3 regions of the Brevibacillus sp. Leaf182 genome follow, and region 2 is predicted to be linked to each of the others. Evidence: riboswitches for the same ligand, from Rfam matches in the RefSeq annotation. Region 2 holds a riboswitch; each other region holds the start of a gene.
What was found. A riboswitch is a leader RNA that binds a small molecule or an ion and turns the genes downstream of it on or off. The one in region 2 is predicted to bind S-adenosylmethionine.

Region 1 (10,374 bases), on a different contig from region 2:
AATATAGAATATCCAGTATTCTATGCATTTATTTATGGTTTAGTTGTTGTTACAATATTCCTCGTAGTTTCAACTCCTGTATCATTATTATCGGATACTCTCACAGAAAATTTGAAGAGTACGCGTTGGATCGTATCATGCATTTTTCAGATTATAGTAACCTTTTTAGTATTGACCCCATTTCTATTTATTCCCTTATTTTTACTATTCTCACATCAAAATGATAAGATTGATCTCGCTTCGTTTATTGAATACTCTGAGCCATTTTGGAAATATGCACTATTCAATTCTTTCCTGTTTTGGTTGAGCGATGAGATAGTGCGTCTTATTCGTCCTCAAAAGACCGGAAATAACATTGAAATTAATAAATGACTTCTCCTGCATCCGACAATCTTTTGCAACAACGGGAACCCTTACAAGACCAATATTGGCCGGATGAATACGAAAAATTGAGTAGCAGATGTTACTGGACAAGGTAACGCCGGGAATCGCTTCCGAGCATACATTATTCTACGGAGTGGAAGCGAAATTCTACTCGGCTCGTCCAAAACTGACTGAGGAATTCGAAACAGAAATTAAGGGATTGTTCTGTGGCGGGGATGGTGCCGGAATTACGCGTGGTCTGGCCCAGGCCGGAGCTGCTGGGGTCTGGATGGCTCGCAATATCGCGAAACGCATGCAATAACGAATACGATTATGACATAGAGGCTTCTTGCCGGGCACGCTTGTGCTTGGTGGGGAGCCTTTTTCCATGACGAAACCGTATCAGGACAGGTGGAACCGGAGCAGGCCTGCTTCTACAGACAACCAAGAGAGCTCGACCCCATTATTCATAGCACAAGGAAGAATGGCTAACAAAAAATGACTTCACCGAACTGCTTTTGGGTGAAGTCATTTTTACTTGTTACGACGGTTGTAAATTATCGTTCATTTTCTTCAATACGCGGTTAAAGATAGCGAGTTCTGCTTCGTCGAGGCCGCGGAGTGCCAGTTCTTCTTGCTCTTTGGCAGCCTCCAGCCATTCCGGGAACCGTTCGACTGCTTGCGGGGACAAGGACACATAGCGCTCACGCTTGTCATCACCCTCTGAGCGAATAATCCAGCCCATCTCTTCCAATCGGGTAAGTGTCCGGGTAATCGTCGGCGCTTCTACATTCAGGTAGTTGCTCAATTGAACCTGTGTGAGCGATTCTCGATAATGCAAGCAAAGGATAATACCCCATTGCGAACTGTATAATCCCATGGGAGCCATCGTCCCATTTAACGATTTACTGAATATTCTTGCGGTTTGGCTAATTCGATGACCATAATATTGCATGAGTATATACCTCCAGGAAAGCTGGTTCGATATATCGTACGCTTTATTGCTTAAGTAAATATGTACAATAACATACTAGCAGTTCCGGACATATAAGTAAACGTTTATTCGATGACGAAATAATGGATTTTCTGACACAAATAGAATCAGGCGAGTGTCATGGAAGAAGACACTCACCTGGATGAAAACTACGGTGGTACAGTGCACTAATCTGCGGACAAGATGCTCAATGGTCCTTTTTCATTGATGAGCGGCTCCAGTTCATAGACGGAAATGGGGAACATGGGGAAACCGACGTAATAGGGCGTAATTTCGTATAACTGGAAGTAGATGACCAGTGCTTTGTCTGCGAGGTAATAATCTTGATCGGGCTTAATTGAAGTAAAGCCATTGAGTGTGGGGATGTTTCTTTCTTTGATTTGACGCTTGATGTTTTCAGAAATCACCTTGACGTAATCGCTTCCTGGCTTGAACAATTCCCGCAGCGTATACAGCTTGCCTGTTTGGATATCTGCGGTGATCGACCCGAGGAAGGTCATGCCGTGAGCCATTTGCGGTGTGTAGGCGTAGTTGCTCAACACGACGCTGAAAATACCGCGTTCGTTTGTCTTGATCTCGTAGCTTCCTTGCATTTCTGTATTTCCCGGCACCTGGACTCGTTGCTGCTCGTGAATTAAGCCTTGAACCGTTTGAGAAATCGCCCGGTTGATCTCTTTTTCTGCTTGCTGATTGGATAAGCCTGCCAATTGGGGATAGTAAATCGTGGTGTTCGGACGGCTAATCGTCCGTGTCAGCACAGTAGCTGGCAATTGATTGAGTTCCACTTTTCTCCGGTTGCCTCCTGTACGTGTGAGTTGTGTAATAGCCTATTCGAAATTGTTTTTGGCTGTTCTCACTTTTTTCACAAATTTGGCAAAGGTTTGGCTATATAATGGGGAAAGAATCCGATACATAAGTAATAGGAAAAAGGGGGGCAATTATGATTCAATTGATTCGCAATACCTTGACTGACAAAGAAGGCTTTATGATTTTCATCCTATGGAATCATTTATGGATGGCGGGACTCATTGCCTACCAAATGGATGTGAACTTCTGGAAAGTGACGTCCTTGGGATTGCTGGTCACTTTAATTGTTTCGCCGTATTATTTCATTCGCAAAGATAGTCATGTGATTCGTTATCTGGTAGCAATCGGACTCATGTTTTATGCGATTTCATTCGATCACTTTACCACTTATCAAGAGGTTTCGTTCCTCGCCTTCATCGTCATGGGCTTTTTGGCAGCCTATTTGGACTGGAAGCTGGTAGTAACAGCGGGAATTGCCCAAATCGTCGTCACGGTTGTCGGGTTTTATACGGGAACGTACGAGATTTTCAACGGTGATTTTTCCGAGCTTAATCTGGGTGTGCGGATCGTAGCGATTCTCATGATGATGGGAGCCGTCACGTATCTGTGTCTCGCCGGACAAGCCTCCCTGCAAAAAGCGCACGACGCAAGGCAGGAAGCGGAAGAGAAGGAGCGCCGTCTGGAAGAAATGCTTTTGAACATCAAGGAAATGACGGAGCAACTGGATCGTACAAGCGATCATGTTCATGAGCATGCGGAAGGTACGAAGCGCAATACAGATGAAATGATGGTAGCCTTCAAGGAAGTCGCCGTCGGTATGGAATCGCAGGCGAATTCTACGGTGAAGATCGAAGAAGAGGTTCAATCCATCGACCAGGAAATCGAGGCAGTCACAACACAGACCAATGCAATGAAAACGGAATCGCAACAAAACAACCGTCGTCTGATAGATAGTGTTCAGATGATGAACGAGCTGTCCTTGCAGATGGAGCAAATTGTGCAGGCAGTCAATGTAGCAGCCTCTACGATTCACCAGCTCAATCGGCAGGCGAATCGCGTAGAGGAAATTGTCGGCGCGATTAATCAGATCGCGACACAAACGAATCTCTTGGCGCTGAATGCAGCGATTGAATCGGCGCGTGCAGGCGAGCATGGACGTGGATTTGCTGTTGTCGCGGATGAGGTACGCAAGCTGGCGGAACAAAGCGCGACAGCTACGCAGGAAATTACCGACATTTTGAAATCTCTCCATCAGGAAAGTGAGAATGCGGTGCAGCATATGAGCAATGGGGAAACGTCTGTTGCAAAAGGCCAAGAGCTGGCCGTGAAAACAGTGGCCTCCATCGAAGCAGTGCGTGCGGGGATGATGGCCTTCCTGGAAGCGGCTGATCAAGTAAGCTCCAGCATGGACCGGGTAAAAGTGCGTTCCGGTGAAGTTGCCATCGAGATGTCGACCATTACAGCGGTAACCGAGGAATCCGTAGCGAACTTGGAAGAGCTGTTTGCGACAGCAGAAAACCAGCATCAAAAAGTGCGTGAGATTACGGAAGAGCTGGGCGAGTTGAATACGTTGTCTCATCGTCTCCAGCAAACCTTTCACGTAAAATAGTAGGGGCCGTGGTTCTCGCCAATTTCTCGGTGCTAAAAAGACGACTTTTTAAACTTCGATGTACTTTTAGAAGTGTTTGGAATTGAGAAAAAAGAATTGCATTTTTGAACCGTTCTGCTAGAATGAATTCCATTGTAACTAAATATATTCACCTACCTTATCAAGAGCGGCGGAGGGACTGGCCCGATGATGCCCGGCAACCACTGATCATGTCTATGCATGAACAGAAAGGTGCCAATTCCTGCAAAACCTGTACCATGGTTTTGACAGATGAGGAAGAGAATGGCTACGTACGCAAACTCTTCCTCCGGGGAGAGTTTTTTTGTTGTATTTGTTAAAGACGAGGGGGAATATACGAACGATGAATTAATTTTATAAGAGAATATTCGTAAATGGTATTGAAAAAATGGGTAAAAAGCCGTACATTACCTAATAGGATAAAGAAAAACGTAAAGTTCGGATAGGGAGAGATACATCATGAAGAAGCTATTGCTCGCATTAACGACATTCGCAGTATTGGCAACAGGGTGCTCGACTGGCACAAGCGCACCTGCTGATCAGCCAGGGGGACAAGCAGCAGGACAAGAGGGCGCAGCCAAAAAGCGAATTGCCTTGATTTTGCCCGAGAAAATCGGTGTGAATCCGTTCTTCCAACAAATGGATGAGGGTGCGAAGAAAGCCGCACAAGAGCTGGGTGCAGAAGTGAAAACGATTGAATCTACGGACCATGGAGCGATTGAAGAGAATTTGCGCGTGGCTGTTGCAGAAAATTATGATTTGATCATCACTTCTTCCTTTACATCAGAGGATGCATTGAAAAAAGTAGCTACCGAAAATCCTGACCGTAATTTTGCGATTATTGATACTGTAGTGGATTTGCCAAACGTTCGCAGTGTTACCTTCCGTGAGCAGGAAGCGGCTTACCTGGTGGGAGCAGCAGCAGGTCTGGCAACGAAAACGAACAAAGTGGGCATGGTTGTCGCTCTTGATATCCCGCAGTTGAAAAAATGGACAGTTGGCTTCGAAGAGGGCTTGAAAGCGACGAATCCAAAAGCAGAGCTGATGGTCAACTATGTAGGTAGCTTCACTGACCCGGCAAAAGCGAAGGAATTGGCTTTGCTCCAAGCTTCCAAAGGCGCTGACTTCATTAACGGTGCAGCAGCAGTAGGCGACCTTGGCGTTTTCGAGGCAGCGAAGGAAAAAGGCTTCTTCACAGCAGGTCAGGACGTTGACCGTACGACGATTGATCCAGAGCATATTGTTCTGTCCCAATTGAAAGGGACTGACGCGGCAGCTTATGAAACCGTGAAGACCTTTGTAGAAGGAACATTCAAACCAGGTGTTGTTGCGTACGGCCTGAAGGAAAAAGGTGTTGGTGTAACCTATGTAACGCACGAAAGCAAAACGCCTTTGCATGCTTTTATTGGACAAGAAGTGGTGGATAAAGTGAAAGCGATCAGCGATGAGATTGTAGCGGGCACTCGCAAAGTACCAGACCAGTTTTAAAAAGGTAGCTCGGTGCTGAACGTTTATTTATAGCTTGTGCACAGTGATGGATGTGACCGACTACGGCTGTGTAGTCGGTCTTCCATTTTCATAAAAGGACGTACAGAAATGAGGGAGTGGGAATGACCGATCGCTTGGAAATGAGGGCCATGACCAAGAAGTACGGAGATTTTACCGCCAACGACAAGGTGTCGTTCTCACTGGCAGCAGGAGAAGTCCACGCGATTGTCGGGGAAAATGGAGCGGGCAAAACGACACTGATGCGGATGCTGTACGGGATGGAGCAGCCGACGTCGGGAGAGATCGTGTTAAACGGTAAGCCAGTCGTTTTTCGCGGACCAGAGGATGCGATTCGAAAAGGGATCGGGATGGTTCACCAGCACTTTATGCTCTTCGGAGAATTCAGTGTGACTGAAAATATCGTGATCGGATACGAGCCGAAGCAAGCGGGTTTTTTCAAAAGAAAGGACGCGGAGGACAAGGTGCGGGCGCTGAGTGAGCAGTATCGCATTCCGATTCATCCGCAGGCTAAGGTAGCGAATTGCTCGATTGGGGAACAGCAACGGGTCGAAATTCTGAAGGTCCTGTATCAGGGAGCGGATATTATCGTGCTGGACGAGCCGACTGCTGTCCTTACCCCACTGGAGGTACGCGACCTGCTGCAAACGATTCGAAACCTGGCAAAGAGCGGCAAGAGCGTCATTTTGATTACACATAAGTTGCAGGAAGTCATGGAGGTAGCTGATCGTATTACAGTACTGCGCGGGGGCAAAGTGACAGGAACGGTTTCCCGTACAGAAACCAACGCGGACGATTTAGCCAGACTGATGGTCGGACGTGAATTGCAGGAGTTAGCTGAGCGACTTCCTCTGGATAAAGGCCCCTTGTTGCAGGTGGAGAATCTCTCGGTTCGAGAAAAGCAGACTCTGCTCGATCAAGTCAGCTTTACCGTGCACCACGGGGAAATCGTAGGAATCGCAGGTGTGTCCGGGAATGGACAATCGGAGCTGCTGCAAGCGATCAGCGGCTTGCGAGCGGCACAGGAGGGCACGGTGCGATTAGGCGGCAAGAACGTGACGAACAAATCAGTTGCCACTATTCGGGATGCGGGCTTGGCGCATATTCCGGAGGATCGCTACCTGTGGGGAACTGCCAAACTCTCAAGCGTCGAGGAAAATGCGTTGATGGGCTATCAGCGAAAGTCTGCTTACAACCGCCGTGGCGTCGTTTTGCGGGAGAAATTCCGCCAAGTCGTAAAAGGCTGGGTAGAGCAGTTCGCCATCAAGACTGGCTCCCGACAATTGCAGGAGCTGGCTGGGAATCTGTCAGGTGGAAACTTGCAAAAGCTGATCGTAGCAAGGGAGCTGGGACACGAAACCCCGTTTTTGATTGCGGCTGAGCCTACGCGCGGGGTGGATATCGGTGCCATGGAGTACATCCATCAGGCGCTGATCGAAAAGCGCAATCAGGGAGACGGGATCTTGCTCGTCTCCTCCGAGTTGTCCGAAATTCTCGCCTTGTCTGACAGGATTTTGGTCATGTATAAAGGGCGAATCGCTGGAGAGCTTTCACGCCTGGAGGCAACCGAAGAAAAAATCAGCGTGATCATGGCGGGAGGAAGCATTCATGGCAGCAATCAAAGAGCTATCTAAGTCATTGGTTCAGCCGTTATTGGCTGTCGTCATCGGTTTGTTGACCGGGGCGCTGGTCATTGCTGCAGTTGGCGAATCGATCTTGGGCACCTACCAGGAAATGTGGAAAGGGGCCTTTGGCAGTTTTTATTTCTTTACATCTACATTAGCGAGAGCCACGCCTATCATGCTGATTGCCTTGGGTCTTTCCCTTGCATTTCGGGCAGGGGTATTCAACCTGGGGGCGGAAGGGCAAATGGTGCTGGGTGCCGTCAGTGCTGCATTAGTTTCGATCTACTTGCCAGCGCCGGGAATGATCAAAATTGTGGCGGGTATGTTCGCAGGAATGGCGGTCGGCGGGTTCTGGGCGTTGCTGCCGGGCTTTATGGAAGCCCGCTTTCGTATTCCGTTGCTCATCTCTACGTTGCTTTTCAACTACATCGCGGTATTGTTTGCGAGCTATCTCGTGACGGAGCCATTCCGGGATCGCTCGGGTTCTGCGGCACTGGCGCAGACCGTCATGCTAGAGAAAAGCGCTTGGCTTCCGAAGCTGTTTGCCGGGATGAGCGTGCATGCAGGGTTTTTGTTTGCGATCGTTGCAGCGCTGCTGTTGTTCTGGGTACTTCGTTTTACGCCTTTTGGTTATGAAGTAAAGATGCTGGGTCAAAACTCGCTGTTTGCTCAATACGGAGGAATTAATCGCATTCGGGTGATGCTGACCGGGATGTTTGCCAGTGGTGGACTGGCTGGCTTGGCGGGAACCGTCGAGGTAATGGGGGCGCACTATCGTTTTGTGGACGGGGCGCTGACTGTACCGGGCTTCGCCTGGACGGGCCTGATGGCAGCTCTGCTTGCGAACTCGCACCCACTTGGCATCATTGTGACTTCGATTCTGCTTGCTGCTTTTCAGACAGGAGCCATGGGGGTAGAGCGCAATACGGATGTGCCGCTGGAGCTGGCAAGTGTTATACAAGCCGTATTGATTTTGTTCATCTCTGCCAAGTTCAGCTACGATTGGTGGAAAAAGCGGAAGGCAAAAGGAGGGGAATCGCATGGAGCTCTTTGATTGGTCCCTCCTCAGTTCTACCATTCGGATGGTCACGCCAATCTTGTTGGCAGCTTTGGGTGGAGCGCTCTGCGCACGTGTCGGAATTTTTAATGTTGGCCTGGAGGGATTGGTACTGGTCGGTGCCTTTTCCGCGATTGTCGGTAATCATTTTACCGGGAATCTCTTTCTGGCCGTTTTGATTGCAGCGCTGGTCAGCGTTGTCTTTTCGCTCTTATTCGCGTACATGACGATCAAGCTTAGGGCGAATGAAATCGTCGTCGGTGTGGCGATTAACTTTCTCGCGTTGGGATTGACGACATTTGCACTGCGGGCGATTTTCGGTGTCAAAGGGGCCTTTTACGATAAGGATATGGCTGGCTTGCCAACCGTCGAGATTCCTTTCATTCACGATATTCCGGTCATCGGAGGCATTGTCTCTGGTCATTCGCCGCTCGTGTATTTTGCGTTTTTGGCTGCCATTCTGTTGTATGTGTTTTTTTATCGGACGGTTACGGGCTTCCGCGTCCTCGCAGTTGGTCTGAATCCTGTTGCGGCGCGCAGTCTCGGTCTGAAAGTGACGGGACTTCAGGTGCTGGCGATTGTGATGAGTGGCGCTTTGTGCGGGATTGCAGGGGCACAGCTTTCACTGGGGCAAGTCACAATGTTTACAGAAGGTATGACGGCTGGTCGGGGCTTCATCGCATTGGTAGCGATGATGATGGGGCAGTCGCATCCACTCGGTATTTTGGCCTCCAGCTTTTTGTTCGGGTTGATGGATGCCCTTAGTATTCGTTTGCAGGGCTTTTCGCTTCCGACGCAATTTACGGCTATGCTGCCATACGTGCTGACGATTGTGGCGATGTTCTTCTTGAAGAACAAGAGTCAGATCGGCAGCGACAATCAGCAGAGCACCCGTTAAACACAGGCCATATAGACAGCGAAGACAGGGGAAATGCGAGATGAACAACAAGGCAGATCGGATTAAAAGAATGAAGGTACCCGCCCCAGTGGGACCGGGACTCGCCAGACGACTTCCACCAGGACAAATCCTGACAGAGCGCTTTCCCATTTTGCATGAGGGAGACGTGCCCGTGTATGACATGAATGAATGGACGCTGCGCGTTTTCGGAGAGGTAGACCGGGAAGTGACGCTCACCTACGAAGAGATCATGGCGATGCCGCAAGTGACAGTGACGAGCGACATTCACTGCGTGACGCGCTGGTCCCGTTTTGACAATGCATTTACAGGCGTGCGTTTTCGTGATTTTCTACAGGCGATTGGTGTGACTCCGCGAGCGAGCTTTGTGATGCTGCACGGTGATCACGACTATACTGCCAATGTGCCGCTCGCTGATCTGGAGCGTGATGATGTGCTGCTGGCTCATTCCTTTGATGGAGAGCGACTGACGGACAAGCACGGCTGGCCGCTTCGCCTGGTTGTTCCTCATCTATATTTCTGGAAAAGCGTGAAGTGGATCAGGGGAATTGAATTTATGACGGAAAACAAGCCCGGCTTCTGGGAGCAAAATGGCTTTCACTTAATCGCAGACCCGTTCCGCGAAGAGCGGTTCTCCGGTGAAGCGTTGCCGATACCAGAGGATGAGTGGGAGAAAAAGGAGTTCGATTGAGATGTTGACGAATCTAAAGGTAGATCCAGAACAACTGCCAAAGCGCGTCATCGTGTGCGGTGATCCAAAACGTGCAGCCTTAATTGCTTCGAAACTCGACGATCAGCGTCAAATCGGGGAAAACCGTGAGTATCACAGCTATGCGGGTACGTGGAAAGGTGTCGAGGTAGCAGTGGTGAGCCATGGTGTAGGTGCACCAGGAGCAGCCGTATGCTTCGAGGAGCTGGCGAAGGGCGGTGTTCAGGTCATTATTCGCGTAGGAACTGCCGGGTCATACCAAAAAGAAATCGAGACAGGCAGCCTCGTCATCAGCTCCGCAGCGGTTCGCCAAGACGGCTTGACCAGTCAGTTGGTTCCGGCGGGATTCCCGGCTGTTGCCAATCGCCATGTCGTGGACGCGCTCGTACAAGCAGCGGGAGCAAACGCATCAAACTTGAAGGTATTCGAAGGAATCACGCTGACGCTCGATGTCTTTTACAGTGGAGTGTTGGAATTCCCGCACAAGCTATACCAAAAAGCAGGCGTTTTGGCAGTCGAGATGGAAAACACCGCCCTGTTCGTGATTGCGGCGCTTCGTGGAATGAAGGCAGGCTCGATTTTGGCGATCGACGGGTATGCAGATGCAGACCTGCTCGAATCGTATAACCCGCACACCGATGTGATGGCAAAAGCCATTGAAGCAGAAGCGTTGATTGCACTGGATGCGGTTATTGCGGTTTCTCATTAAAAATTAGGTAAGCCCAGGACGATTACAAGTCCTGGGCTTTTTTATAGTTTTAAAAGGCATC
Region 2 (10,374 bases):
AGTCTCATGCAGCTCGATTGGCATTCCTTGCTTCTCCATGAGGACGAGGAATTGATAGTAGGCGTACCTGGTTGGATCATCCTCTGGGCCAACGGGCTGTTTGAACCATTTAGCAGAGCCATCTTCTACGCTTTCTTTACTGGAAGAGGGAGGAACAGTGGTCAATACGGTATTTTGTGCAGCCGCCACTTCTTTTTCCAGCGTAATCGTCCCCTTGAAGCGCTTTTTCCATATGTATCGGCCGAGCAGGATCACACAGACAAGGATGAAGGCAATGATTAAGTAGGGCTGCAGAACAGAAAAGAGTGATTCTCCGAGCTGTATCTGAACCACGGGATTATCTTCTCTTGGCCCCGCACTTTCCATGAGAACCTGTATGTTTGCCTGTTTTTGGTTTGCCCTCTCGTACAACCGTTCAAACAATTCCACAATGAAAATAAGCACAGGCTCAAAGAGCGTATACAGTCCAGCGCTGACAGGTCCTTTTAGCCAACTCCATATCCAATAGATGAGACTAAGTACGATAGAACCGACAGCCAAATAACCCCCGATCAAAAGAAAACGAGTGCCCAGCACTTGACTGCCGAGTAGCAAGCTAATGCGAGCAGGCAGCCTCGTAGAAAGTGATCCTTCCCGCAGCACGAACGCCACAATCGCCACAAAAATATAGCTGAGAGTAATGAGGACGAGTATGGAAAAAGAGGCTGCGAGCGAATAGGAACCCGGGTCAACGATGGAGGTGTAAAGCACTGCTAACACGAGCTGTATCAGACCCGCCATCAGCGCCAGAACAAATCTGCGTTGCAGACTGTCATGTCGATACCCTTCCGACGCAGCACTTTGTACTCTCCAGAAATAAACAGCAGCCAATATAAGCGCGATGAGCCAGGAATCGTAGAGATAGAAGCTACCCATTCCTATGACAAACACAAGGGGGTACAGCAACAGATGGAGCATAAAGCGACCGCCGCCACTATGGTACAGCCAGCTCCCCGCAATGAGCAGGATCGCTGCCACTAGGCAAAACCAGAGCAGTTGACTAAAGCCTGCTGTCATATACCCAAACAAGATCAGGAAAACGCCCGTCAGCATGGCCTCAAGCCAAAATGCGAGCGTCCAGCGCCCCATCAAGGAGAGTGTCATCCCATCATCACGCTCCTTTTTTTCAAGCGAGCATGCTCAAAACGCTGGATGGTGACAGGGTCAGAAGAAACATCCAGCACCGCAACCTGATGACCGCGTTGAACAAGGCGCTCCGCCGAGGCTTGTACAGATGGGTCCATTCGTGGTGTCACAATGAGAATGGCTTCCTTCCCAGGTGCCCCCTCTAATCGGCGAAGAACAGGCGCCAGTGGCGTTGTCACAAAATGATGGATTTGCGCCAGTTGAGTCATGACGTGCAGATGGTGCGCCTTGCCACTTCCTGTAGGCAAATGAAAATGTTCGCGTCCTCGTTGTTTCACAGTGAGGTACAGCTCGTATCCGACCGATTTTCTCCTGCACAGGCCAGCCAAAGCCGCAAGACACGAGATCGTCCGTTCATTGGAGGTGTCGTTATACTTTTGCATCATCGGTTCATAGGAGGGCAGGATATGCCCGACGATTCGCCAGTTCGGATGGGCTGTATACTCGAAAAGACGCGTCTCCAGTGAGCCTGTTTTGGCGGTCGCCTTCCAATGGATATGCTTGAAACGGTCGCCTGGCATGTACGACCGAACGCCACGCTGAAACGTGACATCGTCCTGCTGGCGCTGACGAGATAGCCGATTCCCGTCCGGTTCCGTTTCAGCGAGCACGACGGGAGAAAGAGCAAGAGGCAGCGGATAGACCAGCAAGGAAAAGGAAATCGACAATGTCAAAGCGGCAGGCTCCTCGCCCAATAAGGGCAATGTCTCGGATTGAACATCCGTCAGCCAGACTGTGCCTCGTTTGTTCGGGATGAGAATTAAGGTGCGTGTGGCACTTTGTCGCATCGGCAGATCAAACCGCAGGCGAACGCTGGTCCGATGATTGAGGATTCGTACCTCGTCTGCGCCTTCCACCGAGACATGCTCCGGCAGTGTGAATCGAAGCCAAGTAGCAGGCAAAGGCAGCCACGAACGATTGTGCAAACGAACTGTAACGTGCACGGGTGTCCCTGACAGGACGCGCGTTTGATCACTGGACCATTCGAGTGACACCCATTTGGACATGGATTTGACCCACCAGTCTTGAGCGGCGGGAAGAAAAAAGAAAAAGCCCCCAAACAGAAAGAAAAACCAGTGACCGGAAAAAACCGCGAAGAGTAGCAAGACAAAACCGATTATGTGAAAGGTTTGCTTGGTGATCATAGCGCTACACGCTTTCTTCGACGGGAGCGGGGACGCTGGTCAAGATTTGCTCCACGACTTCCTGCTCTGTCACATGCAGCTCTGCTTCCATGGAGAGGCGGATGCGGTGAACTGCCAGACTTGGGAACACCACTTTCACATCATCCGGCAAGACATAAGTACGACCAGAAACGAACGCGTAAGCCTGGGCCGATCGCAACAGGGCGAGCATGGCGCGCGGACTGATGCCCACCTCAACCGAGCGATGCTGGCGAGTCGCTTCCGTCAGATCGATGACATAGTCTTCCACCGGTTGACTGACATGAACGGTCGTGACCTCGCGTTGCAGAGCCGCAATTTGCTCGACGGTGATGACCGGATCGACGGCCTCTAATGGGGAGCTGCTGCGGAATCTTCGCAAAATTTCTTTGGCATCCTCTCGCGTACCGTAGCCAAGAGACAGCTTGAAAAGAAAGCGGTCCAACTGTGCTTCCGGCAGCGGATAGGTTCCTTCCGATTCAATCGGATTTTGGGTGGCAATGACCAACATCGTCGATGGGAGTGGCAAGGTGACGCCTTCGATGGTAACCTGTCGTTCCTCCATGCATTCCAGCAAACCGGATTGAGTCCTGGGAGTGGCCCGGTTTATTTCATCTGCGAGCAAGACATCCGCAAAAACAGGTCCCTTGCGTAGTTCGAATTCACTTGTTCGTTGATTGAATACGTGTAGACCGACGACATCAGATGGCAGTAGATCCGCAGTAAATTGAAGGCGGTTGTAAGAGCCGCCAATCGCTTGCGCCAATGTTTTGGCAAGCACGGTTTTTCCCATTCCGGGCAAATCCTCCAGCAATACGTGACCACGGGCGAGCAAGGCCGTTACCAATAGGCGGACCTGACTTTCTTTGCCCACGATGACGCTGCTGATAGCATGCTGAAGCTTATCCAATGTCGGATGAGTCATGAAAATTCTCCTTTTCCCATTCAAAATTTAGGAGTCTTACGATTTTTATTATATATGGAATATCCTGTTAGTTACAAATTTTCGAAATAATATTCCCGTCAGCGCGGAGAGCACGATGAGGGCACCGACAGAGATGTAAAGGGGGCGAATCCCTACCTGATCGCTCAACTGTCCACCAAGCCAAATACCGACGGGCATCGTCGCACGCACGATGAGCAGTCGGACAGACAATACACGCCCCATTAGCTCGGAAGGAACGTGAAGCTGATACAGGCTTGTGCTATGTACCTGGAAAAAGGGGGCAAACAGACCAGCCAGTAGTTCGATGGTGATTGCAAGCCAGAGGTCATGGGTAAAGCCTAGGGCAACAAAGCTTAGGCCACCTAATACCAGTGATCCCAACATAATCAGGGGCTGTCCAAGGCTGCTATGTAAGCGTGGCACGAGCAAGGAGCCGAAGAAATAGCCCAACGGATAACCAGCCAAAAACAAGCCTACATGAAACGAGGTGCCTTGCAGCTCGCCGGCTATAAAAGGCAGGTTTAGTACGAGTGTGACTCCGACAGCAAATTGGACGAGAGCCGAGTACAGGCCAAGCCAGAGCAAAAGGGGCTTCTGCCAAAAAATCGCAAGACCAGCCTTAAACATAACGAACCACGATTGCTTCTTGTTGGCGGTATCCGCTGGGGCGATTGGACAAAGAACCAGAAAGAGACCACTGAGTGCATAGCTGATCGCGACCAATGCGAGTACGGACTCACCGCCGATACTCGCCACGAGAATCCCAGCCAAAGGAGGACCTGTGATCAAGGCAACTCGCAGGACACTATCCAAATAAGCATTGGCCTGGAGGAGCTGCTCTCTTTTGACCAGAGCAGGGAGGAGCGACTGGCTGGCTGGCACATACAGCGGTTGAACGAGACCGTTGATCAAGGCTGTGAAATACAGTGGCCAGAGCGATTCTGTCCCGGAAGTAATGACCGCAAAGGACAAACAAAACGCAGCAGCTCGCATCCATTGAGAAAAAATCATGACACGCTTCTTGTCGAATCGGTCGATGTACGGTCCGGCTACCAACTGAATAGCGAGCGACGGCAAGAAATACAGCAGCCACATCTGTCCGACCGCACCTTGTGAGCCTGTTGCCTGATAGATTAACCAGCTATTGGCGAGGGTACCGAGTGAGGCGCCGAGTTCTGAAATGAGCTGACCGAAAAGAATCCAACGATAAGAACGCTGCTGCCAGACAGAGGCTTGGACCGCGGTTTGGTTCATGGGGTGCTCCTGTCTAGGAATTCATCCCACATCAGGGGAAGCTTGTCCAGGGTATGACGGCGGAGTCTGTAACGGGAGCCTGCTGTTTCAACGAGATGGGCAGACCGCAGCATGGACAGGTGATGGTGCACTGTCGATTTCGCCATGGAGAGTTGATCTGTTATCTCTTGCAGGCTCAGGTCCTTTTCCGCCAGCATTTTGACCATGCGCAGTCTGTGCTCATCTCCGAGTGCTTTTAAGGCTTGCACCAGTGAAGGTGGTGGCTGATTAGGATCTACAGCATCATGCAAATTTTCGTCGGCAACAGGGTAATAAAAAATTTTCGTCCCGACAGCATCGGCCTGTACGGTCCACGGGCGATAAATCGCTTGTGGAATCAGCAATACGCGTGTCACCGCAGGTTCTGGGAGGTAGCTCGATCCCGTCGCATACTCCACCAAGGCTTCCGGGTTGAGCTTTCCTAGTTTGCTTTGCTTTTGCGACCAATCCCGTTCTAGCATACGAACGATCTCTTCCTCACGCGGCTTGATATGCGTGGTATACCAGCCTTCCATCAATCGGAGAATATGACTCCGCAGCTCTTCTGCATCAACGGAAGTAATATGTCCGATATACGATTCAAAAAAGAGATGCGCACGACAAGCTTCCTGTAAAGCGGCGCATTCCTCCTTGTTTCCTTGTGCAGCCTTTCGCCGTGCTTCCTGCATATTTTCACCTAGATAAGGGAGGGCCTCGTATCGGAGCTGTTCTGTTGAGAGCTCTCTGACGTACGAGAGAAAGGAATCCAGATCAGCGAAAGGGCAAAGATCGAGCAGTTGCAAAAGTGTCTTCCATGTGTTGTGTTCCTTCGCATAGTCGACCTCTTGCTGTACAGAGGGTGATAGCTCGTCCAACAGTTGACGCCAGTAGGCAGGAGGGTGTTCCATCGTGTGATGCAATTGATCGTAGGTAGCGGCAGCGATTCCCAAGGCAGCTTCGAATAAAGGAGAATACGAGAGCTCAACCCGATAGGTCGTTCGTTCACTGCCAATGTTCAAAATCTTCATGTGATCATCCTTCCAAAATTTGTACATGATTATGTATTTTATAAATAACGAATGTGAAATTCAACATTTTTCGAATGGAAGTAGAAAAGGAAAAGAAGAATCACAAATCTCTATCCAAAGAGATCATGATTCTTCTTTCTTCAAAAAGTATGGTTAACCTACCGTAGATAATTGAAACGCACGCTGTAGTGCTTGCTCCAGATCAGAGAGGATATCGTCGATCGATTCTGTGCCGACTGAGAGGCGAATAAGTCCCGGGGTCACTCCGGCTGCTACCTGCTCTTCTTCTGTCATCTGCTGATGTGTTGTGCTGGCTGGATGAATGATGAGTGACTTGGAGTCCCCGACATTTGCGAGATGGGAGAACAGCTTCACTGATTCGATCAATGTTTTTCCTGCCTCAACGCCACCGCGAATTCCAAAGGTCAGGATCGCACCAGCACCTTTTGGTAAATACTTTTGTGCCAATTCATGCTGGGAGTCAGACTCCAGCCCCGGATAACTCACCCACTCCACGGCAGAGTGATTGGCGAGGAATTGGGCTACTGCCAAGGCGTTCTGGCTATGCCGCTCGATGCGCAGATGCAGGGTTTCTAATCCTTGCAGGAACAAGAAGGAATTGATTGGGGCGACAGCCGCTCCAATATCGCGCTGGAGCTGGACGCGTGCCTTGATAATATAGGCGAGTGGACCGACTGCCTCTGTATAGACAACACCATGGTAGCTTGGGTCTGGTGTAGTCAGACCTGGGAATTTTCCGTTGTTCCAGTCGAATTTTCCAGAGTCTACGATGATACCGCCTATTGCTGTTCCGTGTCCGCCGATGAATTTGGTAGTGGAGTGCACGACAATATCGGCCCCGTGCTCAAAAGGACGGCATAAAATTGGAGTCGCGAAGGTATTGTCCACGATCAAAGGAACACCATTTTCGTGGGCAATATGGGCGATGGCCTCGATATCAGCGACATCAATGCGCGGATTGCCGATCGTTTCGCAAAACACAGCTTTTGTCTTTTCATTGATATAGGCACGGAAATTTTCCGGATTGGATTGATCAGCAAAATGAACCTTGATACCGAGGCGGGGAAGCGTGTGGGCGAACAGATTGTAGGTACCGCCGTAGAGGCTGCTGGAAGCGACGATCTCGTCTCCTGCATGCGCAATATTTAAGATGGCGAATGTAATGGCAGCTTGCCCAGATGCAGTCGCGAGTGCACCAACTCCACCTTCGAGCAGGGCAACACGCTTCTCAAACACATCCTGGGTCGGATTCATGATACGTGTATAGATGTTCCCAAACTCTTTTAGGCCAAACAGATTGGCTGCATGCTCCGTATCGCGGAAAACATAGGAGGTCGTCTGATAGATCGGAACAGCACGTGAGCCTGTTACAGGGTCAACCTCCTGCCCACCGTGGACCGCAAGTGTTTCTGGCTTCCATTGTTGTTGATCGGACATGTCCATCTCTCCTTTTACTATGGGAAATCGGCTAATAAAAAAACGGAGCATTCTCCTGAGAAGAAGAAGGCTCCGATCATGCACGGGCTTGTGTTCATCTCTCAGAATCACTGGATTCTGCAGGAATTAGCACCATGCAGCTAGTCTGCTGGTTGCCGGGTTTCGTAGGGCCTGTCCCTCCACCGCTCTTGATGAGAAAAAGTTGTTGTCGTAATTGTATGAAAATAAAACCTTGATGTCAACGCATAATCGTAAGTTATCAGGGAGGTTTTTGTGTATATAGGGATGAAAGGTGTTCACTCATGCCATTAATTTGTAACGCTTTTGCCTCAAGCTGTTCACATCCCGTGTGGCTACTGCCGCAGTGAAATAGGAGATAATGGTAGAAAATAGGGAGCATGGATGGATAGTGAAGCCAAGTGCTCTTCGCGTTAGAAAAGTAAAAAAGCGTGTGATATCATGGAGGTGGTTACAACTGATCTGATCGTACATATAGGAGGATAAATAGCGATGAGCCATGGAGTAAAGGAAATTACACCACAAGAGCTGTTGGAAAAGCTGGAAGCCAAAGAGGAACTGCAAGTCATTGATGTACGTGAAGTCGATGAGTGGAATGCAGGTCACATTAAAGAGGCAAAGCTGATCCCACTCGGCTTTTTGCCGCACCGTATCGATGAGCTGGATAAGAACACTCCGATTGTGATGGTTTGCCGTAGTGGTGCCAGAAGCCATAATGCTACAGCGTATTTGAGTGAACAAGGATATGACGTGGCGAATATGGTTGGCGGCATGCTCGCATGGCCAGGTGAAGTGGAACAGTAAGAAGAGATAGAAACAGTGTGAAATGCCTCCCGAGTGTAATCAGGAGGCATCTCGCATGGGACAAGCAGGGAGGAAGCAACCCGTGAGTGAAGGAACACAATTGCAGCAGGAATCTGCGATAAAAAAACATTGGTTTCCTGTGTTAGCTGGTATTATCCTTTTGGCTATCGTCGGAGTATTTGGTTATAAGTACATGACAGAAGAGAAGATCGAAGTGTTGAAGCCCATCGCGGACTTCACCTTAGACAACAGTGACGGAACAACCTACACGTTTAATCAAAGTGCTGGCAAGGTACGGCTGGTCGAGTTTATGTTTACCAAGTGCCCGGATATTTGTCCGGCTACTACGTACAACATGGCCAAGCTGCAAGATCAGTTGAAGGAAAAGGGACTGTTCGGAGACAAAGTAGAGTTTATCTCTATCTCCTTTGACCCTGATAATGATACGCCGGAAGTCTTGCAGGAGTATGCAGCCAAGTTCAAGGCAGATCAGAGTGGCTGGAAGTTCCTGCGCGGGGACGCTCAGGCTGTAGAAAAAGTGACGAAGGACTTTGGTCTGATGGTCATGAAGCAGCCAGATGGATCTTATGCTCATACGGCTCGTATGTTCCTTGTTGATGGAGAGGGAAACATGCGCCGCGCGTACGGGATGGCAGCTGACATGGACATGGAAGTCATGATGAAAGAGATGGAACAGCTCGCTGACTAGTGAGTCTCCTCATAGGAGATGTTTACGACATCTTCTGTCTGATTCACGAATTCAATATGAATGAGTAACGCCCACCTGCGATTGCCTTCTTGAAGCAAGAGCTTAAACGTCTCTTCCGACGTGGTGGGCGTTTTTGGTTTTCGTCCGACATGCAGGTAGTCCACAATTTGAGCGTTTGGATATCGCTTCATCGTTTCCTGCATCGCGAGTCTGCCCCATTTTGCATAGGGAGGCTGGGCATAGGCAGGGAACGGCTGAAATAGGAGCAGGAAAAGTACGGTGGAGAGAAGGGGCATTATGTTCCGATGGCGAAATAAGCGACGAGCGGTTTGCACTTGCTGATCCCTCTCCTTTTTGAAATGGTTTTCCATGTATTTTGAAGACTTTTCGGAATATCATTCGTAGAAAATAATGACAATGAAGTGCGGGAGGTTTTCGATGCATTACTTGCTCATCCCCTTATTTGGCGTTCCTGTTTTGGTGGGGGTTCTTGCCGCCATTTTCCAAAAGCCTCCTTTTTGGAAAAAATGGGGACTCACGATTGCTTCTGCCGTATTGATTTACGGAGGCTGCTTCGCCGCGAATGTACATTGGCAAATGAAGTATGGTATTCCGGTGTTACCCACGGAGTCCGACTTGGAGCTATTTTTATACTTTTGTATCCTGTTGGTGTTTGTTTGTATCCTTATGTATATTGTCTTTTTGATCACGATGAGAAAACAGTTTTGGAAAATGAACCTCGTTTTTTTATGCACAGCCTTTGGTCTGTTTAGCTTTTTTGCTGCTGCCTTTTTAGGGATGGGCCCCTTTTTGAAAAAAGCGGAGTACGTCAATGTCGTACAAAAAGCAAAAGACCGGTGGAAAGAGGCAAAGCTGGATAACGAGAAGCCTATTGATCTCGCCCTCGTATACAGCAGACAAGACTGTACCAAAAATTGTGCCGGGTATCCGTATACAAGTCTGATCCTGGTACGGAATCAATCGGATCAGCCGTTGGAGATTGATTTGAAACTGCGAGTACAAAACAAAAGCGGCACCGTATTAAAAGAAGTCGAAGCCGTACCACTAAAACTCTCTTCAGGAGAAATTACGGAGGTATGGACGGGCGATTCTTATGCAAAGCACGACTTCTGGGCGAGAGCCAGTATCGTTACCGATGAACGAGTTGCCGATTTGGAGTATCAGTATTCGATTATTGACCGAAGATGAATGTGTGGAATAGACAAGACTGGGTGAAACGAACGTCTTACGTTGTGATATAATAAGAATGGCATGCTTGGTTCGGATTCCCATAATCATGCACGACGATGTTAGGAGGAAAGAGTTTGAGCGACGTTAAGATTTTCGCGATGGGCGGCCTCGGCGAGATCGGAAAAAATATGTACTGCGTCGAGTATGAGGACGAAATCATCATCATTGACTGCGGGGTGAAATTCCCCGAGAATGAAATGTTCGGTATTGATCTGGTTATCCCGGATGTTTCCTATTTAGTGGACAACCAACACAAAATCAAAGCACTATTATTAACGCACGGACATGAGGATCACATTGGTGCGATTCCTTATATTTTACGACAAATCAAGGTGCCGATTTACGGTGGTCGTCTGACCCTGGGCTTGGTCAAGGCGAAGCTGGAAGAGCACCGTTTGCAGAACGAAGTGAAGCTGATTCCGATTTCGGAAGATACGGAAATTCCTTTTGCGAAGCTGAAGGCAACATTTTTCCGGACGAACCACAGTATTCCAGATTCTTTGGGAATTGTGCTTCATACACCAGAGGGAATGGTCATTC
Region 3 (10,374 bases), on a different contig from region 2:
TGCGAGCCGCAATGGATGGCGAAAGAGATTGAAATGGACATAGACTTGGAAAAAGTTGAAATCGTCGCCGACGAAGATATGCTGAGTCAAGTCTGGACCAACTTACTTGGTAACAGCATCAAATTCACGGAGGCAGGCGGGAAAATTAGCGTAAAGCTGGAGACGGTAAACGGCGAAGTGCTCGTGAAAATAATCGACTCGGGAATCGGGATATCCAAGGAAAATCGGGAGCGCATTTTCGAAAGGTTTTTCAAGGCGGACCCATCGCGGAACCGAGCCAATTCGGGCAGTGGCCTGGGCCTGGCAATCGTGAAAAAAATAATCGATTTGCATCATGCCACAATCGCCGTTGAGAGTGAAGTCGGGAAAGGTACCACGTTTACGATTACATTTGTTCAATCAGCATAAAAAAGCTGCCCCTTCGTCCGGGTTGACGGTCTGGGACAGCTTTTTTCATGACGAGTAACCAGTTACGCGCCGATATATTTGGCATGGAGCGAACGTGCCAGGCTGATGTCATCTGTGCCTTGCACGAGTACGCGACCATCCGGGAAAATGACGAGTGTGTACGTATCAACACGGAAACGCAGTAAAAACTTGTTTTGCTCGATTTGACCTAAAGGGGAAAGGCGATCAGCCAATGCATTCAAATCAAGTGTCATTGCAGTGGCGGGCGAGATTTGTACGGTGTCTCGACCGCAAAGCGAAACGGCTTGTCCATCCTGGGTATCCGGTTGCAAAAACGAAAATTGCTTGTGCCCACATGTCGGACAGTCGTCTCGGCGGGCATTGACCACCTTGATTTGCTGATGGCGGTTATGCCAAATCTCAAAGTGCTCCAGATTCGGATTGAGCTCATCCATTGCGCCTACTAACAGCTTGAATGCTTCGGTTGCCTGATAGGAGGCGACGATGTGAATGATTGGTCCGATGACGCCAGCCGTGTCACAGGTAGGCATCTCACCCGGGTTTGGCGCTTCAGGGAAAAGACAGCGCAAGCAAGGTGTGATCCCCGGACGAATCGCGGTAAAAGTTCCGGTCGCACTCACAGCGCCACCGTACACCCACGGGATGCTATGTTTAACGCAAACATCGTTCACGAGATATCTCACCTGAAAGTTATCCGTCGCATCCAGAACAAGATCGACATCTGCCAGCAGTTCCTCCGCATTGTAAGCGGTGAGGTCTGCAACAATCGGATCGATGGTGACGGCTGAGTTGATCTTTGTCAGCTTGGCGTGAGCGGCGATTGCTTTTGGCAAATGTTCGGCTGCATCGGATTCGTCGTAGAGCATCTGACGCTGTAAGTTGCTCGGCTCGACGAAGTCGCGGTCAATGATGCGGACAAAACCTACACCAGCACGGACCATATGATTGGAAAGAACGGTTCCGAGCGCTCCCATGCCGACGATCGCTACACGGCTTTGCCCGAGCTTTTCTTGTCCACTGCGCCCGATTGGATGAAACAATATCTGACGGGAATAGCGAGTATCCAAGGCGTTACTCCACCTTTCCTTCTGGCATCGCAAGCGGATTCCATGGTCCTTGCTGATGTCCCTTCCATTCGCTGCCATCTTCCCACATTTCTTTTTTCCAAATGGGGACGATCTGTTTGAGTCGCTCGATGGCATAACGGCCTGCTTCAAACGATTCATTGCGATGCGCTGTTGCAACGGCACAAACAACCGCAATCTCTTCCACAGCCAAATGACCGATACGATGGTGCATCGCGACTTGCGCTCCCGGCCAGCGTTCCTCGATCTCTGCTGCGACTTGCTTCATTTTTTCAACAGCCATAGGGGCATAAGCTTCATAGGACAAATACACGGTGCGCTGACCATGGGTAAATTCCCGAACAGTTCCGACAAAAGTAAGGATTGCGCCTGCATGCGGGTTGCTCACCAGACGAACGAGCTTGTCCGCGGAAATCGGCTCCTCGGTAATGGCAAAGCGCGGGTCTTCTTCTCCGCCGCTTACAGGAGGTAAGAGGGCAATCTCGTCGTCGGCTGAAATGACCTGATTTTTCGCTGCATATTCATGATTGATGGAGACAAAGCAACTGCCTAAAAGCGCAGAGAGCGCAGGATATTCTTTTTCCACTGCTTGCAGAAGATCGCTTACGGTCGCGCCTTCAGATAGGGTCAACTGTACTTCCCGGGCATTCGCACGTTCAGCGAGTCCGGCAAATAACAAGATCGTAATGGTCAAGACAATTCCTCATTTCCCTGGATGATACTACTCTCTAGGCTAGACGATATCATAAACCGATCAAAGTTGCCAATGAATGGGGTGTTACAATCAGCCGTTACTTCTAAGGGGCGAAGCCTTCCTGACTCAAATAGATCTGATCCGGGGGAAAAACACGTAATAGCCGATCATAGACGATTCGATAGGCGGAAGGATCATACCATTGTTCCAATCCAAGCTTTTCATAGAGTACGGGTATGCCGTTTCTTTTCGTTCGTTTACCGCCGCTGCCATCTCCCATATAAAAATCGTCGACACAGACACGTGTGACCAAGGAGCGCAAAATCTCCGGGAATGACTCACTACTAGGCAAAACAGGGGCAATTGTTGCTTGTGTAGGGATGCCTGCTTCCGCCAAATGCTGGAGTGTTTTGAGCCGCGCTTGAATGGGGGGAGCCTGTGGGCTAAAGTGCCTGCGAATCTCCTCCAAATCGGTCTCGACAGTCATGCTGACGCGGACGCGATCCCCCAGCAGGAGCAACAAATCGGCATCCCGCCAAACCAAGGGGCTTCTCGTCTGCACCAGCAAAAAATCGGGTGGATTCTCTACCATGACTTCGAGTAAAGACCTCGTTACCTTTTCCGTTTGTTCGACTGGCTGATAAGGGTCTGTACTCGAAGACATGAAGATGGTCACCTTTCCTTTTTTCTTTGCCCGCAGTAGCTCCTTGCGTAATAAGTCGGCAGCTTGCTGCTTAATGTCAACCCACGTGCCCCATTGCTCGTTGCGAAACAAAGAGACAGGCATTTGCCGAACATAGCAATAGGAGCAGGCGAAAGAACAGCCCGTATACGGATTCAGCGAGTGGGTGTAATCCGCAAGAAATCCGCTTCCTTTATTGAGGAGGGTTTTCGGCATTTTATAGGAAAGGATGCTTTTCATATTGGCGTTCCTCACTTTGCATCATGAAAAATAATTCCGAGGCTGTAGCGCGTGCCCGAGGTAATCGTGCTGACACCGTGACGCAGCGTGTTTTTATAGTAGCCTCGCGTTCCCTGCACAGGACGATAGGATGTCGGGAAAATCAGGCCAGCGCCTTGCTCCAAGGTTATCACATGTCCCCGGCTCTGCGCGCGCGGCCGTTGCTCCATCAGCAGAAATTCTCCGCCCCTGTAGTCCTTCTCCTTTTGATTCAAGGCAAAAACCACTTGAAACGGGAAGAACACCTCGCCGTACATATCCTGGTGTAGACAATTGTAGCCGCCCGTTTCGTATTTCAAAATCAAGGGAGTGGAGCGTAGCTGACCCTGATCGTGACATTGCGCCAAAAATTCAGGGAGGGTAGCAGGATAGATAGCTTCGCGTCCAAGCATTTCCAGCCACCGATTCGCAGTCTGCGCAAGCATCGGATAAAAGCCTTCGCGAAGCTCCTGCAAGAGCGAGGGAAGGGGCGCCTGATAATAACGATACTCCCCTTCTCCGAAACGGTACCGTGCCATCTGGATCGTATTGCGAAAAAGGTCATCCTGTCCATACGTAGCGATTAATTCTTCGCACGCATCCGCGCTTATTAAGGAAGGAAAAGCAGCATACCCTTGTTCGTCCAACTCCTGTTGTATGGAATGCCAGTCAAGTGCAGCGATCCTTTCTGTCACCAATTTAGCCATGCTTCACACTCCGATTCGTTTTTTTCTCCAAATCAAGCAGAGTTGTCTTCATGGGCAGTCCTCCGCGATAGCCTGTCAGTGAACCGTTTTTACCGACGACGCGGTGGCAAGGGATTGTAATGAGAACGGGATTGGCACCGATTGCGGCGCCGACAGCACGAACAGCAGCAGGCTTTTCAACTATGTTCGCAATGTCGGTGTACGATGCCGTTTGACCATATGGGATTTGGCGTAGTGCCTCCCAGACAGCGAGCTGAAAAGGCGTTCCAGACAGGTCGCAATCCATGGAAAAATGCTCGCGCGTTCCCTGCAAATATTCCATCAGTTCTGTTGCAAAAGGCTTTAGCCATGGATCGTCTTGCACCAATGCACTTTGTGGGCGATGCTTTTTAACCCACGCTTCCAATTCGGAAAAAGGCTGGTTGACCGAGCCAACATAACAAAGCCCGGCAGCCGTGGCAGCTAAATAAATGGTCCAATCACCATGCACAAGCATTGACCAACGTATCGTTTGATCCTTCATCGTTTCCATTTCCATACGCCTCCTTTGAGCTGTGTACGCACAGTATACCTCCAGCATTTGCTCTTCGTACGTTTTAAGGAGTGGATGAGCAAGATAACGAAACAATGTCGTCTACATTCCCATTGCTTTTATCCAGCGGCGGGAGTAAGGTAGGAGGAGATAGAGGAGGAACGATACTCGTATGACTGATCAATTAACACATTTTAATGAACAAAATCGAGCGCGGATGGTAGACGTGTCTGAGAAGGACGTCACAAAACGGGTGGCTGTAGCCGAGAGCCAAATCAGCATGAAACCCGAAACCCTCGCCCGAATCCGCGAAGGTCGAATCGAAAAGGGCGATGTACTCGCCGTAGCGCAGGTAGCAGGTGTCATGGCTGCCAAAAAGACGTGGGAAATCATCCCGATGTGTCATCCGCTGCCATTGACTGGCATCGACATACAGTTTGCTTTTGTAGATGAAACGACGCTTGCGATTACAGGAACCGTGAAGACGACAGGGAAAACAGGCGTCGAGATGGAGGCGTTGACCGCTGTCAGCGTAGCGGCTTTGACGGTGTATGACATGTGCAAAGCCATGGATAAAGAAATGATAATCGGTCCGACCAGTTTGCAATCCAAAACAGGCGGAAAAAGCGGCGATTTCCATCGGGGAGAGAAGTAAGGCATGAGGCAAAAGTGGGAATCCTATCCAAGCAGCATTCGTTTATTGGCGATTGCTGCCGTCATTTTTTCTACTGGAATGGCGTGTATTTGGCCGCTAGTCACGATCTATATTCACAACCATCTCGGAAAGCCGCTGACTGTAGCCGGCTTCTTGTTGCTTTTAAATCAAGGCGCATTCCTGATCGGGAGTATTGTCGGCGGGATGATGTTTGACCGCTGGGGCAAAATGCGCACCATCATTGTCGGTTCCATCGGCGTTATTCTGATATCGATCGGCTTAGGTGTTACACAAGATTTTACGATTTATGTTGCGTTGCTTCTGCTGAATGGACTTTTTTACGGAACACTTTCCCCTGTGATGAATGCACTGGCCGTCGTGTTATGGCCGGACGGAGGACGGAAAGGAATTAATCTGATTTATGTCTCCCTCAATGTGGGGGTAGCTGCCGGTTCTGCGTTGGGCGGCTTCTTGGCAAGTGTGTCATTTGCCTGGACGTTTTTCGGTAATGCCATTTCACAAGTGATCGTTCTCGCCATGTTCATGCTCATTTTACCGCGTCAGTTAAAAATGGTGGAACAACAAAGCCGAAACTCGACGACTGGACAAAGCATGTCTGAGCAAGCAACTGGTGATGTGCTGCGACAACCACAGCAAGAGTCAAAGGTGGTATGGGGGGCTCTGCTGCTATTATGCGGGGGGCTATTAATTAGCTGGATTGTCTATGTACAGTGGACGACGGTGCTGTCGACTTACATGCAATCCCTGGGCATTACACTCCGTCAATACAGTCTGTTGTGGACGCTGAATGGTGGTTTGATCCTGTTCGGTCAGCCGTTGATTGCGTGGGTCATTCGACGCTTTGCCCGTACGCTAAAAGCTCAAATGCTCTTGGGTGCTTATATTTTTGCCTTGTCGATGCTGATTTTGTCTCAATCAACGGCTTATGCAGGCTTTGTGGCAGGCATGTTCATCATGACGCTGGGAGAAATGCTCGTGTGGCCAGCGGTGCCGGCTGTTGCTGCACAGTTTACGCCAGAGGGACGAGAAGGCTTCATTCAAGGGCTGATAGCAGGGACTGGATCAGCTGGACGGATGCTCGGACCATTGCTTGGCGCATTCATTTTCCAATCGATTCATGCGCAGGGACTATTGTTCGTGATGGCAGGCTTGTCGTTGGTGTCTGTCGCATTCTTTGCCTTCCACACCTCTTTTCAAAAAAGAAGGCATCAAGTACCCGTACAGAATCAAGTATCTTGACACGGTATACGTGCTCAAGTAGTATGATATAGACGAAAAAACAGTATATTCCGTGTGTTTGACTTATTCAGAGAGGTGGAGGGACTGGCCCTATGAAGCCCGGCAGCGGATCTGTTCCATGTGATGGACAGATGCTGTGCCAATTCCAGCAGGATTTTTTCCTGACAGATAAGGACGTGACCAAGCTGATCTCCCCCTTTTTCTGTATGGAAAAAGGGGGTTTTACTGTATTGGGCCCCAAGAAAGGAATGGAAGAAAGATGCGCATTCAACCCTCCGACATGATTGATCGACTCCCTACCCAGTTTTTTGCGACCCTGGTTGCAAAAGTAAACAAGGTCATTGCGCAAGGCCATGACGTCATTAACCTGGGGCAGGGCAATCCCGATTTGCCGACTCCGCCGCACATTATTGAAGAATTACAGGCACAAGCGGCACAACCACTCCATCACAAATATCCGCCTTTTCAGGGACGTGTGGAACTGAAGCAGGCAGTGGCTCATTGGTATAAGCAAGAATTTGATGTGGACCTCGATCCGGAGGAAGAAGTAGCGATATTGTTCGGCAGCAAAACCGGACTCGTAGAGATTTGCCAAGTACTCATGAACGCAGGCGATGTTGCACTGGTTCCGGACCCAGGCTATCCGGATTATTGGTCGGGGGTTGCTGTCGTAAACGGACGGATGGCCATGATGCCGCTGAAGGCGGAAAATGACTTTTTGCCAGACTACAGCCAGCTCTCCCAAGCTGATTTGGATCGAGCGAAACTGATGTTTCTCAACTATCCGAACAATCCAACAGCAGTCAACGCACCACTTGAGTTTTATGAGGAGACCATTCGTTTTGCGCGAAAACATGAAATCGTCGTCTGCCACGACTTTGCCTACGGGGCGATCAGCTATGACGGGAAAAAGCCAGTCAGCTTCATGCAGGTTCCTGGAGCAAAAGAAGTGGGCGTAGAATTCTATACCTTGTCTAAAACGTACAACATGGCAGGCTGGCGTGTTGGTGCCATGGTAGGGAATCGCGAGCTGGTACGTCTGATCAATCTCATTCAGGACCATTACTTCGTCAGTCTGTTCGGAGCGGTACAGATGGCGGCAGCCAAAGCGATGACGGAGTCGCAGCAGTGCGTTCGCGACCTCGTCGCTGTCTACGAAAGCCGCCGCAATGCCTTGTACTCCAATCTGCATCGGATTGGCTGGCAGGCTCCACCATCACAAGGTTCGTTTTTTGCTTGGCTTCCTGTTCCAAGCGGCTTCACATCCGTGGAGTTCTCTGACCTGCTTTTGGAAAAAGCGCATGTTGTCGTAGCGCCGGGAAATGGCTTTGGTCCGACAGGTGAGGGCTATGTGAGAGCGGCTTTGTTATCCAGTGAAGATCGTCTCGCAGAAGCGGTCCAACGGATTGAGCAGTTAGGGTTATTTACGAAAACCAAATAAAAGCGAGGCAAATTGGCCACACTACCATATAAATGGAGTGTGGCTTTTTTCTTCTAGAATAAAAATCATTCTCATTATTGACAGATAATGATTTTCATTATACGATGTCATTGTTGTTAATGATAATTAGTCTCAGCGAGAGCGGGAGGGTACCATGCGCTATCAGATTAACGGTTACACGGATATGTATACGGTGATCTCCAACGAGCGGAAAATCGGCGGAGCCATTGAAGCAAGCCAGATTCGCTTGCGGACGGGAGAAGTTTACGCCAATGCTGTTCTCACTCGGTTGGAAATGTCAGGTGCGCATTTTTGCTCGATCGGATTTGTAACAGAAGAAGGCAAAAGACTGATTGTCCATGTGAATGATATCAGCATGATCGCTGATGCTCGTCACGTTAACGTTTGTGAGCTGACGAACGAATGCATGAGAGTGGAGAAGTCCGCAGAGAGACTGAAGCGATTGAAGCGTCTCTGTGAACTGAATGAAGGAAGCTGTACGCCGACCTTCCAGGAAGAGGCATTGCTGTTGGCAAGCGATATTGGTATGGAAGAAGCGTCCGCGCATGTAGACCTCTCTTTCCTCCCACACACAGAGAAACCACGTGTGTTCCGAATCGCCTAGGATGATATAGCCCATACATATGGACCCCTTTTCGTTTGATACGAAGAGGGGTTTTTTGCATGAAGTGTGTCAAGACTAACGATTGAACAACCGCTCGACATAGTCAAAACCTATCTGCTCATAGCTAGCAAGGATTGGACTTACGCTGTTGACAGTGATAAAACAAGGATAAGCAAAATCAAGGGGGAACGGAACATGGAGTACTCATTTTCAAAATCTGTCGAAGCACTATCCTCCTCGGCTGTCCGGGAAATCTTGAAGCTGACCCAAGGCAATCAAGTGCTCTCGCTCGCAGGTGGACTGCCAGCAGAGGATTCTTTTCCAATCGCAGAGATGCGTGAAGCGTTCAACCGCGCATTCGAACAAGGAGCAAAAGCTCTTCAGTACGGATTGACTGATGGATACTTGCCGCTTCGTGAGTGGATTGCATCTCGCATGAAGCAAAAGCATATGAACGTCGGTGCAGATAATATGATCATCACTACGGGCTCTCAGCAAGCAGTAGACTTGTTGTGCCGTGTATATTTAGACGAAGGGGATGTCGTTCTCGTAGAAAACCCTACTTATTTGGCAGCCGTTCAGTTGTTCCAATTCCGGGGGATCAAAGCGATTCCCGTAGACGGTGATGCCGATGGGATGAATCTGGACGATCTGGCGAAAAAAATAGCTCAGTATCGTCCGAAAATGGTGTACGTCATTCCAACCTTTGCCAATCCGACAGGAAAGGTATGGAGCCTCGAACGCCGTCTCGGATTGCTTCGTCAATGTAAGGCCCAAAACATTCTCATTCTGGAAGACGATCCATATGGAGAGATCCAATTCGATGGGGAAGCACCGTACCGCTCGATTTTCTCACTGGATGAGCATCCGACTGATTCCTGTGTGGTGTACACCAGTACCTTTTCCAAAATTGTCGCGCCAGGCTTGCGTACCGGATGGGCCATTGGAGATACACGCGTGATTCAAATGATGGTGAAGGCGAAGCAAGCTGTTGATTTGCAGTCGAGCACAATCGATCAGTACGCTTTGTATGAGCTGTTGTCCCGCTTTGATCTGGAGAGTCACATTGAGAAAATCCGCGAGTCCTACAAGGCGCGCATGGAATGGATGCATGAGCTCTTGGTTGCGCAAAACTGGGAGGGTGTACAGTGGGAAAAACCAAGGGGCGGGATGTTCCTCTGGGTGAATCTTCCTGAGCACGTTGATGCAGAGAAGCTGCTGGCCCGCTCCGTACAGGAAGGCGTGGCATTCGTACCAGGAAAGCCGTTTTATGCAGCAGAGCCGCAATTCAATACGATGCGCTTGAACTATACACTTCTAAACCGGGAAGACACAGAGCTTGCGATTTCACGACTGGGCAAAGCATTCCATGCCTACAGCGAATCTCTAGTGACAAATGTTTAATGGAAGAAAAAAGACAACCATTCTCATGGAGCTGGTTGTCTTTTTTCATGCATGTTTACAAGGAGAGCTCTCTTTGAGCCCGATCCAGCCATTCATTCACAAGCTCTGTAAACAGAAGTGGCTGCTCAATCTGCAAGTTGTGTCCGGCACAGTCGAGTGCGGCAAATGAAGAGCGGGGATAGCCTTCGATGATATCCCAAATATCGCGATAGCCGACGGAATGATCTTGTTTGCCCACAACAAAAAGACTCGGGTGGGGGAAGGGGGCTGTATCCAATGGGAAGGACACGCCGTATGACTGTCTGATTTTACTGAGGAAAGAAGGGTCGGACAGCATGTAGCCGTCGACAATCTCTTTTTTATAGCGGTTCCACGTATACTCGGTAGCTACTACCGCCATCGACTCAAACTCCACTCGTTCCGCCTCACTCAACTGCTCCCAGAGAGAAGGCTCCTTTACTAAGAGGGGTTTATCCGGCAGTGTGCGTATCTGTTTATCAGGAATGATGTTCGGGCAGATGAAAAGGGCGCCCTTCACTTGATCCCGGCGCTTCTCGATAACCGCTCGTGCAAGATATCCGCCGTATGATTCACCTGCAAGG

Region 1: another riboswitch for S-adenosylmethionine. It lies ahead of ASG16_RS04260 (BMP family lipoprotein); the one in region 2 lies ahead of ASG16_RS02465 (homocysteine synthase).
Region 3: another riboswitch for S-adenosylmethionine. It lies ahead of ASG16_RS16680 (pyridoxal phosphate-dependent aminotransferase); the one in region 2 lies ahead of ASG16_RS02465 (homocysteine synthase).

Annotation. Positions count from the first base shown of each region.
Region 1 is NZ_LMPN02000015.1:285,481-295,854, reverse strand. Features, by position in the region: partial or broken gene ASG16_RS04280 (FAD-dependent oxidoreductase) at 467-685, shown strand; gene ASG16_RS04275 (MarR family winged helix-turn-helix transcriptional regulator) at 905-1,318, opposite strand; gene ASG16_RS04270 (PdaC/RsiV family protein) at 1,525-2,142, opposite strand; gene ASG16_RS04265 (methyl-accepting chemotaxis protein) at 2,298-3,773, shown strand; SAM riboswitch class I at 3,928-4,050, shown strand; gene ASG16_RS04260 (BMP family lipoprotein) at 4,251-5,279, shown strand; gene ASG16_RS04255 (ABC transporter ATP-binding protein) at 5,402-6,931, shown strand; gene ASG16_RS04250 (ABC transporter permease) at 6,906-7,976, shown strand; gene ASG16_RS04245 (ABC transporter permease) at 7,963-8,877, shown strand; gene ASG16_RS04240 (sulfite oxidase-like oxidoreductase) at 8,918-9,586, shown strand; gene ASG16_RS04235 (nucleoside phosphorylase) at 9,588-10,313, shown strand.
Region 2 is NZ_LMPN02000014.1:76,167-86,540, reverse strand. Features, by position in the region: gene ASG16_RS02490 (DUF4129 domain-containing protein) at 1-1,143, opposite strand, end outside; gene ASG16_RS02485 (DUF58 domain-containing protein) at 1,140-2,192, opposite strand; gene ASG16_RS02480 (AAA family ATPase) at 2,335-3,273, opposite strand; gene ASG16_RS02475 (MFS transporter) at 3,322-4,548, opposite strand; gene ASG16_RS02470 (ArsR/SmtB family transcription factor) at 4,545-5,594, opposite strand; gene ASG16_RS02465 (homocysteine synthase) at 5,748-7,052, opposite strand; SAM riboswitch class I at 7,144-7,250, opposite strand; gene ASG16_RS02460 (rhodanese-like domain-containing protein) at 7,563-7,874, shown strand; gene ASG16_RS02455 (SCO family protein) at 7,957-8,583, shown strand; gene ASG16_RS02450 (YqzG/YhdC family protein) at 8,580-8,918, opposite strand; gene ASG16_RS02445 (hypothetical protein) at 9,022-9,792, shown strand; gene rnjA (ribonuclease J1) at 9,891-10,374, shown strand, end outside.
Region 3 is NZ_LMPN02000024.1:74,828-85,201, reverse strand. Features, by position in the region: gene ASG16_RS16720 (sensor histidine kinase) at 1-408, shown strand, start outside; gene ASG16_RS16715 (ThiF family adenylyltransferase) at 471-1,496, opposite strand; gene ASG16_RS16710 (molybdenum cofactor biosynthesis protein) at 1,501-2,208, opposite strand; gene ASG16_RS16705 (SPL family radical SAM protein) at 2,312-3,130, opposite strand; gene ASG16_RS16700 (2OG-Fe(II) oxygenase) at 3,142-3,855, opposite strand; gene ASG16_RS16695 (methylated-DNA--[protein]-cysteine S-methyltransferase) at 3,848-4,387, opposite strand; gene moaC (cyclic pyranopterin monophosphate synthase MoaC) at 4,560-5,042, shown strand; gene ASG16_RS16685 (MFS transporter) at 5,046-6,302, shown strand; SAM riboswitch class I at 6,363-6,477, shown strand; gene ASG16_RS16680 (pyridoxal phosphate-dependent aminotransferase) at 6,562-7,743, shown strand; gene ASG16_RS16675 (hypothetical protein) at 7,898-8,368, shown strand; gene ASG16_RS16670 (aminotransferase-like domain-containing protein) at 8,564-9,772, shown strand; gene ASG16_RS16665 (alpha/beta fold hydrolase) at 9,828-10,374, opposite strand, start outside.